DNA from 2 places in the Streptomyces sp. NPDC059002 genome. Region 1 is predicted to be linked to the other one. Evidence: riboswitches for the same ligand, from Rfam matches in the RefSeq annotation. Region 1 holds a riboswitch; the other holds the start of a gene.
The links. A riboswitch is a leader RNA that binds a small molecule or an ion and turns the genes downstream of it on or off. The one in region 1 is predicted to bind cobalamin.
Positions count from the first base shown of each region.

Region 1 (4,203 bases):
GCGTCCCGCAGCCGCCGCAGCGTGCCGAGGAGGCGTTCCTGGCCGTCGGGGTCGAGCCCCGCGGTCGGCTCGTCGAGGATGAGGACGCGGGGGCGCATCGCGACGGCGCCCGCGATGGCGGTGCGCTTGCGCTGGCCGTAGGAGAGCAGATGGGTGGGGCGGTCGGACAGGGCGGTGATGTCGAGCGCGGCGAGCGCCTCGGCGACGCGGGTGCGGACCTCCTCGTCGGACAGGCCGAGGTTCAACGGGCCGAAGGACACGTCCTGTTCGACCGAGGCGGCGAACAGCTGGTCGTCCGGGTCCTGCACGACCAGCTGGACGGTGGTGCGCAGCCGGGTCAGGCCCTTGCGGTCGTACGTCACGGGGGTGCCCCCGAGCGTCAACGCGCCCGCGGCCGGGCGCAGTCCGCCGCTGAGCAGCCGCATGAGGGTCGTCTTGCCGCTGCCGTTGCGCCCGAGCAGCGCGAGGGCCCTGCCCCCGGCGACGTCGAAGTCGAGGCCGCTGAGCACGGTGGGCCCCTCCTCGTAGGCGTAGGAGACACCGCGCAGCGCGACCAAGGAGTCGCCCGGCTCGCTCATGGCAGGAACCTTTCCAGGACGAGGGTGAGGGCCGTCAGGGCCGCGAGGAGGACCGCGCTCGCGGTCACGAAGCGCCCGGAGACCCGGGCTTCGGGCACGAGCACCCGCAGGGTGCCGTCGTAGCCGCGCCCGGCGAGCCCGGCCTGCAGCCGGCCCGCCCGGTCGAAGGCCCGCACGAACGCGGTCGCGCCGAGACCGCCCAGGGAACGCCAGGTGGCGGCCCGGGTGGTGTGGCCGAGCCGGGCGGCCTGCGCCTGCCGGATCCGGCCCATGGAGTCCAGGAGCAGAAAGCTCATCCGGTACGTCACGAGCGCCACGTCCACGACCGGCGCGGGCACACCGGCCCGCACCAGTCGGGGCAGCAGGTCCGACATCGGCGTCGTGAACGCGAAGAGCAGCACACCGAGTGAGGCCGCCGAGGTGCGCAGGAGCAGACCGCCCGCGCGCGCCGCGCCGCCGTCGGCGGGCGTGATGAACCCGTCGGGCCCGCCGACCTGGACGAGCAGGGTCAGGGCGCCGGTGACGCAGAAGCCGAGCGGGACGCGGTAGGCGCGCCAGAGTTTGCGCGGGGGCACACCCGCGGGGCCCAGGAGCACGGCGAGCGCGGCGGCCAGCACGAGGGCCGCGCCCGGCCAGGGCGGCAGGGAGATGGCGAGGACGGTGAGGCCGAGCCCGAGCACGGCCTTGTCCACGGGGTGACGGCGGCGCCAGCGGCTGCTGTGCGCCGCCGCATCGATGGGCAGCACTCCGGGTCAGACCTGTCCGGACTCGGGCCGGGCCGCGTCGGCCCCGGCGTCGGTGGCCTGCGCCAGGGCGCGCTCCTCGCCCTGGCGGCGCCCCTTGCGCAGCCCGAAGTAGTACGCGAGCACGCCCGCGCCGATGGCCGCCTGGAGGGCGAACAGCGCCGACTCGACCTCTCCGGAAGGCGGTTCGTACAGCGGCGAGAACCAGGGCTTGTAGTCCGGTTCGAGTTCGGTGATCGCACTCTCGGCCTGGGCGTCGGCCCCCGCGAACGGCTCTTCCTTGTCGTCGCCGAGCCCGAGGATCAAGGGCAGTGCCGCGAGCGCGGCGACGATGACGAGCAGCAGCGTGTTGATCTTCGCGTTCCGGCTCATCGGGCACCGGCCTCCGTCTCGGTCTGCTCCGTCGTACCCGTCGGCTGTGTGCTGCGCGGCAGTACGCCGAGCCGCGTCAGTTCCCCCTTGCTGGACTGCGTGAGCAGCCGCATCACCACGACCGTGAGCAGGCCCTCGCTGACGGCCAGCGGGATCTGCGTGACGGCGAAGATGCCGCCGAACTTGCCCAGGGCGCCGATGAATCCGCTGCTGGGGTCCGGGAACGCCAGGGCCAGCTGGACGCTGGTGACGCAGTACGTGGACAGGTCGGCGACGAAGGCGCCGCAGAACACGGCGACCATCAGCGGCACGTCGTACCGCTTGAGGAGCCGGTAGACGGCGTATCCCGCCCAGGGGCCGACGATCGCCATGGAGAAGACGTTGGCGCCGAGCGTGGTGAGCCCGCCGTGGGCGAGCAGCAGCGCCTGGAACAGCAGGGTGATGGTGCCGAGCACCGTCATGATCGGCGGCCGGAACAGGATGGCGCCGAGCCCCGTGCCCGTGGGGTGCGAGCAACTGCCCGTCACGGAAGGGATCTTCAGCGCGGACAGGACGAATGTGAAGGCCCCGGAGGCGCCGAGGAGCAGGGTGCTCTCCGGGTGTTCCCTGACCTCACGGGTCAGGGAGCGGACTCCGTGGACGACGAACGGCGCGGACGCTACGCCCCAGGCGATCGCGTGCGCCGGGGGAAGGAAACCCTCGGCTATGTGCATGGCTCGGCAGACCCTCTCCAGCACCTCGTGGATGGACAACGCGCCCTGGCCGGTCTCCTGGCTGACGGGTCGTACCGACCGGACTCCGCCTTCCCGGGTGCGTGCGCACCCAGTGGCTGCCGCGAGGGCTGGAGCCGGACTTCCCGATCACAGTGGCGAGGGCCGCACCGGCATCACACCGGATTTCCCGTTCACCAAGGCGTGGTGACAGTAATGCGCAATGATCAAACTGACAACCTGCACGTGGGGGGCGGTGCGGCGGTGCGCACGCGCGCACACCCTCGCGCGTCCGCACGGCGTACGCCCCGCGCGCCTTGGTGCCCCGTCCGGTCGTGGACCTTTCCGCGGCGCGGTGGATCTCGCATCCTGATGCCATGCGTCAGGGTGCGGCGGCGGCCGGTAGCGCGGTCTTCTTGGTGGTGGCGCCGGGGGTGGTGACGGGCCTGGTGCCGTGGTGGCTCTCGGACGGCTGGTCGGACGGGGGATCGTGGCCCTGGGCGGTGCGCGCGGCGGGCTGGATCGTGTGCGTCGGCTCGGCGGCGCTCCTCGTGCACTCCTTCGGCCGCTTCGTGGTGCAGGGCCTCGGCACGCCCGCGCCGGTGGCGCCCACCGCGCATCTGGTGATCACCGGCGCCTACCGCTATGTGCGCAACCCGATGTACGTGGCGGTGGTGGCGCTCATCCTCGCCCAGGGCCTGGTGCTCGCGCGCCCGCTGCTGCTCGGGTACGGCCTGGTGGCCTGGGCGGTGATGGCGACGTTCGTCCGCACCTATGAAGAGCCCACGCTGCGACGGCAGTTCGGGGCGGAGTACGAGGTGTACCGCGGGGTGGTGCGGGGCTGGATCCCCGGCCTTCGGGCGTACGACCCGGAACGTCCGGCGGAGCGGCCCTAGTTCGGCGAGGCGAGCAGCCACCTCGTCGTGCGTTCGTTGACGTCGGCACGGCTGCGGTCGCCGTTGTCGGCGAACAGGAAGCGGTCGGCGATGTACAGCGAGAAGGTGATCAGGCAGCGCGCCTCGACCTCGGTCTCGTCGGCGCAGAAGGCGCGGTACAGCGAACGCAGGTAGTCCATGTGGCGGTTGTCGACGCGTCGTACGCGTGCGGCGACCGCCGGGTCGCGCCGGGCCCAGTCGCGGATCGCCAGGTCGGTCGTGATGTCGGTGTCGAGCCCTTCGCCCGTGTCGACGATCGCGAACAGATGGCGCAGCCGGTCCTTCGCGTCGCCGCCCTGCTGCTCGACGCGGGCTTCCACTTCTTCGGTGACCTCGCGTTCCCAGCGGTCGAGCATCTCGTCGAGCAGGGTGCGCCGGTCGGCGAAGTATCCGTAGAAGCCTCCCTTGGAGACGCCAAGTGCCTTGGCCAGCGCCTCGATCTGCACGGCGTCGGGGCCGCCTCTCGCGAGCGCGTGCAGTCCTTCGTCGATCCACTTGTGACGTGGGGTGCGGGCCACCGCCATGTGCCGCTCCGTTCCGCTTCTCCGCCGGGACACCCATCTGTACGGCATCGTATAGATGGCTGCTAGGGTCCGATCCATACGACCCCGTATAGATGAGGGGTCGACGGAGCTGGAGGCACTGGATCATGGTCCGTACTGTTGTCCCCGTCGTGTTGGCGGCCGTCCTCGCGATCATCGGCCTGCTCCACTTCATCTGGGTGTTCACGCCCTGGCCGATGGCGGACGCGATGACGTTCACCAGGACGATCGCCGGCAGCGACGACGGCGAGATGCCGTCGGGACCGCTCACCGCCCTGGTGGGCCTCGCGCTGTTCGCCGGCGCCCTGCTCACCCTCATGGTC
Region 1 is NZ_JBHYJI010000002.1:307,168-311,370, reverse strand. Features, by position in the region: gene ACFWZ2_RS03340 (energy-coupling factor ABC transporter ATP-binding protein) at 1-578, opposite strand, end outside; gene cbiQ (cobalt ECF transporter T component CbiQ) at 575-1,324, opposite strand; gene ACFWZ2_RS03330 (energy-coupling factor ABC transporter substrate-binding protein) at 1,331-1,693, opposite strand; gene ACFWZ2_RS03325 (energy-coupling factor ABC transporter permease) at 1,690-2,406, opposite strand; cobalamin riboswitch at 2,436-2,633, opposite strand; gene ACFWZ2_RS03320 (methyltransferase family protein) at 2,781-3,299, shown strand; gene ACFWZ2_RS03315 (TetR/AcrR family transcriptional regulator) at 3,296-3,862, opposite strand; gene ACFWZ2_RS03310 (DUF3995 domain-containing protein) at 3,988-4,203, shown strand, end outside.

Region 2 (4,203 bases), on a different contig from region 1:
GAATGGGGCCTGGGCGGACGGTCGTTCGGCACCTGGGTCACCTGGTTCCTGCTCGGCGGCGACCTGTACACGGCGTACACCTTCGTGGCCGTCCCCGCGGCGATCTACGCGGCGGGCGCGGCGGGCTTCTTCGCCGTTCCGTACACGATCCTCGTCTACCCGCTGATCTTCACCTTCCTGCCGCGCCTGTGGTCGGTCTCGCACAAGCACGGGTACGTGACCACGTCGGACTTCGTCCGCGGCCGGTTCGGCTCCAAGGGGCTCTCGCTGGCCGTCGCGGTCACCGGCATCCTCGCCACGATGCCGTACATCGCGCTCCAACTCGTCGGCATCCAGGCCGTTCTCGACGTGATGGGCGTCGGCGGCGGTCCGGACACGAACTGGTTCATCAAGGACCTGCCGCTGCTGATCGCGTTCGCGGTGCTCGCCGCGTACACGTACTCCTCGGGCCTGCGCGCCCCCGCCCTGATCGCATTCGTGAAGGACGGCCTGATCTACCTCGTCATCGTCGTCGCCATCATCTACATCCCGATCAAGCTGGGCGGCTTCGACGACATCTTCGCCAAGGCCGGTGACGCCTTCGCGCAGACCAACCCGGCGACCGGCAAACCGCGGGGCGCGCTCGCGCCGCCCGAGGCGGGACAGTGGACGTACGCGACGCTGGCGCTCGGCTCGGCTCTCGCGCTGTTCATGTATCCGCACTCGATCACCGCGACGCTCTCGTCCAAGAGCCGCAACGTGATCCGCCGCAACACCACGATCCTGCCGCTGTATTCGCTGATGCTCGGCCTGCTCGCGCTGCTCGGCTTCATGGCGATCGCGGCCGGGATCAAGGTCGACAACGGCCAGTTGGCGATCCCGCAGCTCTTCGAGGAGATGTTCCCCGACTGGTTCACCGGCGTCGCCTTCGCCGCGATCGGCATCGGCGCGCTCGTGCCCGCCGCCATCATGTCCATCGCGGCCGCGAATCTCTTCACCCGGAACATCTACAAGGACTTCCTCAAGCCCGACGCGACGCCCGAGCAGGAGACCAAGGTCTCCAAGCTGGTCTCGCTCCTGGTGAAGGTGGGCGCGCTGGTCTTCGTCCTCGGCATGGACAAGACCGTCGCGATCAACTTCCAGCTGCTCGGCGGCATCTGGATCCTGCAGACGATGCCCGCGCTCGTCGGCGGCCTGTTCACCCGCTGGTTCCACCGCTGGGCGCTGCTCGCGGGCTGGGCGGTCGGCATGGTCTACGGCACGCTCGCGGCGTACGGTGTCGCGTCGCCGACGCAGAAGCACTTCGGCGGCTCGTCCGACACCATCCCCGGCATCGGCGAGATCGGCTACATCGGCCTCACCGCGTTCGTCCTGAACGTGGTCGTGACCGTCGTCCTCACCTTCGTCCTGAAGGCGCTGAACGCCCCCGACGGCATCGACGAGACGTCCCCGGAGGACTACACGGCGGACGCGGGCGACCCCGGCGTCGTCCAGGAACTGCCGAAGGCGACGGCGGGCGCGGGACATTGAGCCGCTGATCCGCCCGCTCCACACCTGACGATGGGCCGCCGGAAAACCGGCGGCCCATTGCCGTATCCGCGTTCCGGAAAACCGGCGGCCCACCGCGTACCCCTGTTGCACACTTCGCCGCATGGACATCATCATCAGACGCGCGCACCCCACCGAGTACGAGACACTGGGCGACCTCACTGCGCAGGCTTATCTCGACGACGGACATCTGACCTTCGGGAGCTCGGACACCTACCTCACGGTGCTGCGCGACGTGGCCGCGCGCGACGCCCGCGCCGAGGTCCTGGTCGCCGTGGCCGACGAGGAGTTGCTCGGCTGCGTGACCTTCGTCCCGTCCGGCGGGCCGATGGCCGACATCGCGCGGGACGGCCAGGCGGAGATCCGGATGCTGGCCGTCTCCTCCGCTGCGCGCGGCAGGGGCGCGGGTGAGACGCTGGTGCGGGAGTGCCTCCAGCGGTCCAGGGACGCGGGCCGCTCCGGGCTCGTCCTGTCCACGCAGCCCTCGATGCGCGCCGCCCACCGGCTCTACGAACGCCTCGGCTTCGTACGGACCCCCGAGCGGGACTGGAAGCCGATCGCGGACCTGACGCTGCTCACCTACGAGTTGACGTTCTAGGGCATCCGACGCACGGCACCCCTTCGGCGCCGACACAAGATGTGGGCCTGCTTCAGAAACGCGGCACAAGATGTATGCTCGTGCTCGCTGTCGCCGCAGGGGAATCCGGTGCAAGTCCGGAACTGTCCCGCAACGGTGTATGTGTACGTCTTTGTCGTACCCGCGAGTCCGAGGACCTGCCGGCAGCGCACCCGAGCCGTCCGGCCCGGGTGCCGACCGTCCGGGCCTCGTGGAGTGGGCCGGTGGACGCGGTGCGCCGCCCTGCCCGGGTGCGCCCGTGCGTCGCCCTTCCCTCCCCCAGGCCCAGAGCCGAGCGAGGGAGAGCTCCACGTGACCATCGCGCCTGCCGAACCTGCGTCAGCGACGACCACGCCGACCGCCGAGGGTACCGACGGGCCAGGGACCGCGCTGCTGCGCACCCTGACCGACCTCACCGCCGACCTCCCCGACGCCGACCCGGGCCGGGTCGCCGGCGCCGCGCTGCGCGGCCGGTCCGCCAAGGCCGACGAGGCCGAGCTGCGGGAGCTTGCGACGGAGGCGGCCGCGGGGCTCATCTCCGAGGACCCCGCGTACTCCAAGCTCGCCGCCAGGCTCCTGTCGATCGGCATCCGCGAGGAAGCCGCCACGCAGGGCGTGCGCTCCTTCACCGACTCCATCGCGGTCGGCCACCGCGAGGGCCTGATCGCCGACCGCACGGCGGACTTCGTCACCGAGCACGCGGCCCGCCTGAACACGCTGGTGGACACCGCGCTCGCGGACGGCGCCGACTTCCGCTTCGGCTACTTCGGCCTGCGCACCCTGCACAGCCGCTACCTCCTGCGCCACCCGATCACCCGGCAGGTCATCGAGACCCCGCAGCACTTCATGCTGCGTGTCGCGGCCGGTCTCGCGGAGGACGGGAGCGCCCGCGCGCTCGACGAAGTCGCCGCCCTGTACGGCCTGATGAGCCGCCTGGACTACCTCCCGTCCTCGCCGACGCTCTTCAACTCCGGCACCCGCCACCCGCAGATGTCCTCCTGCTACCTCCTCGACTCCCCGCTGGACGAGCTCGACTCGATCTACGACCGCTACCACCAGGTCGCGCGGCTCTCCAAGCACGCGGGCGGCATCGGCCTCTCGTACTCCCGCATCCGCTCCCGCGGTTCGCTGATCCGCGGCACGAACGGGCACTCCAACGGCATCGTGCCGTTCCTGAAGACCCTGGACGCCTCGGTCGCCGCCGTGAACCAGGGCGGGCGCCGCAAGGGCGCGGCCGCGGTCTACCTGGAGACCTGGCACTCCGACATCGAGGAGTTCCTGGAGCTGCGCGACAACACCGGTGAGGACGCGCGCCGCACGCACAACCTCAACCTCGCGCACTGGATCCCGGACGAGTTCATGCGCCGGGTCGCCGCCGACCAGGACTGGTCGCTGTTCTCACCGGCCGACGTGCCCGGGTTCGTGGACCTGTGGGGCGAGGAGTTCGACGCCGCCTACCGCAAGGCGGAGGCCGCCGGGCTCGCCAAGAAGACCATGCCGGCCCGCGATCTGTACGGCCGCATGATGCGCACCCTCGCGCAGACCGGCAACGGCTGGATGACCTTCAAGGACGCCGCCAACCGCACCGCCAACCAGACGGCGGAGCCCGGCCACACCGTCCACTCCTCCAACCTCTGCACGGAGATCCTGGAGGTGACGGACGACGGGGAGACGGCCGTCTGCAACCTCGGGTCGGTCAACCTCGGCGCGTTCGTCGACAACGGCGACATCGACTGGGAGCGGCTCGACGAGACCGTCCGCACCGCCGTCACCTTCCTCGACCGCGTCGTCGACATCAACTTCTACCCGACCGAGCAGGCCGGACGCTCCAACGCCAAGTGGCGCCCGGTGGGCCTCGGCGCGATGGGCCTCCAGGACGTCTTCTTCCAGCTGAAGCTGCCGTTCGACTCCCCCGAGGCCCGCGCGCTCTCCACCCGCATCGCCGAGCGCATCATGCTCGCTTCGTACGAGGCGTCCGCGGACCTCGCCGAGCGCAACGGCCCGCTGCCCGCCTGGGAGAAGACCCGCACCGCGCGCGGCGTCCTGCACCCGGACCACTA
Region 2 is NZ_JBHYJI010000003.1:216,115-220,317, reverse strand. Features, by position in the region: gene mctP (monocarboxylate uptake permease MctP) at 1-1,509, shown strand, start outside; gene ACFWZ2_RS04700 (GNAT family N-acetyltransferase) at 1,631-2,125, shown strand; cobalamin riboswitch at 2,187-2,324, shown strand; gene ACFWZ2_RS04695 (ribonucleoside-diphosphate reductase subunit alpha) at 2,456-4,203, shown strand, end outside.
Region 2: linked by a shared signal. The riboswitch ahead of ACFWZ2_RS04695 (ribonucleoside-diphosphate reductase subunit alpha) and the one ahead of ACFWZ2_RS03325 (energy-coupling factor ABC transporter permease) in region 1 are both predicted to bind cobalamin.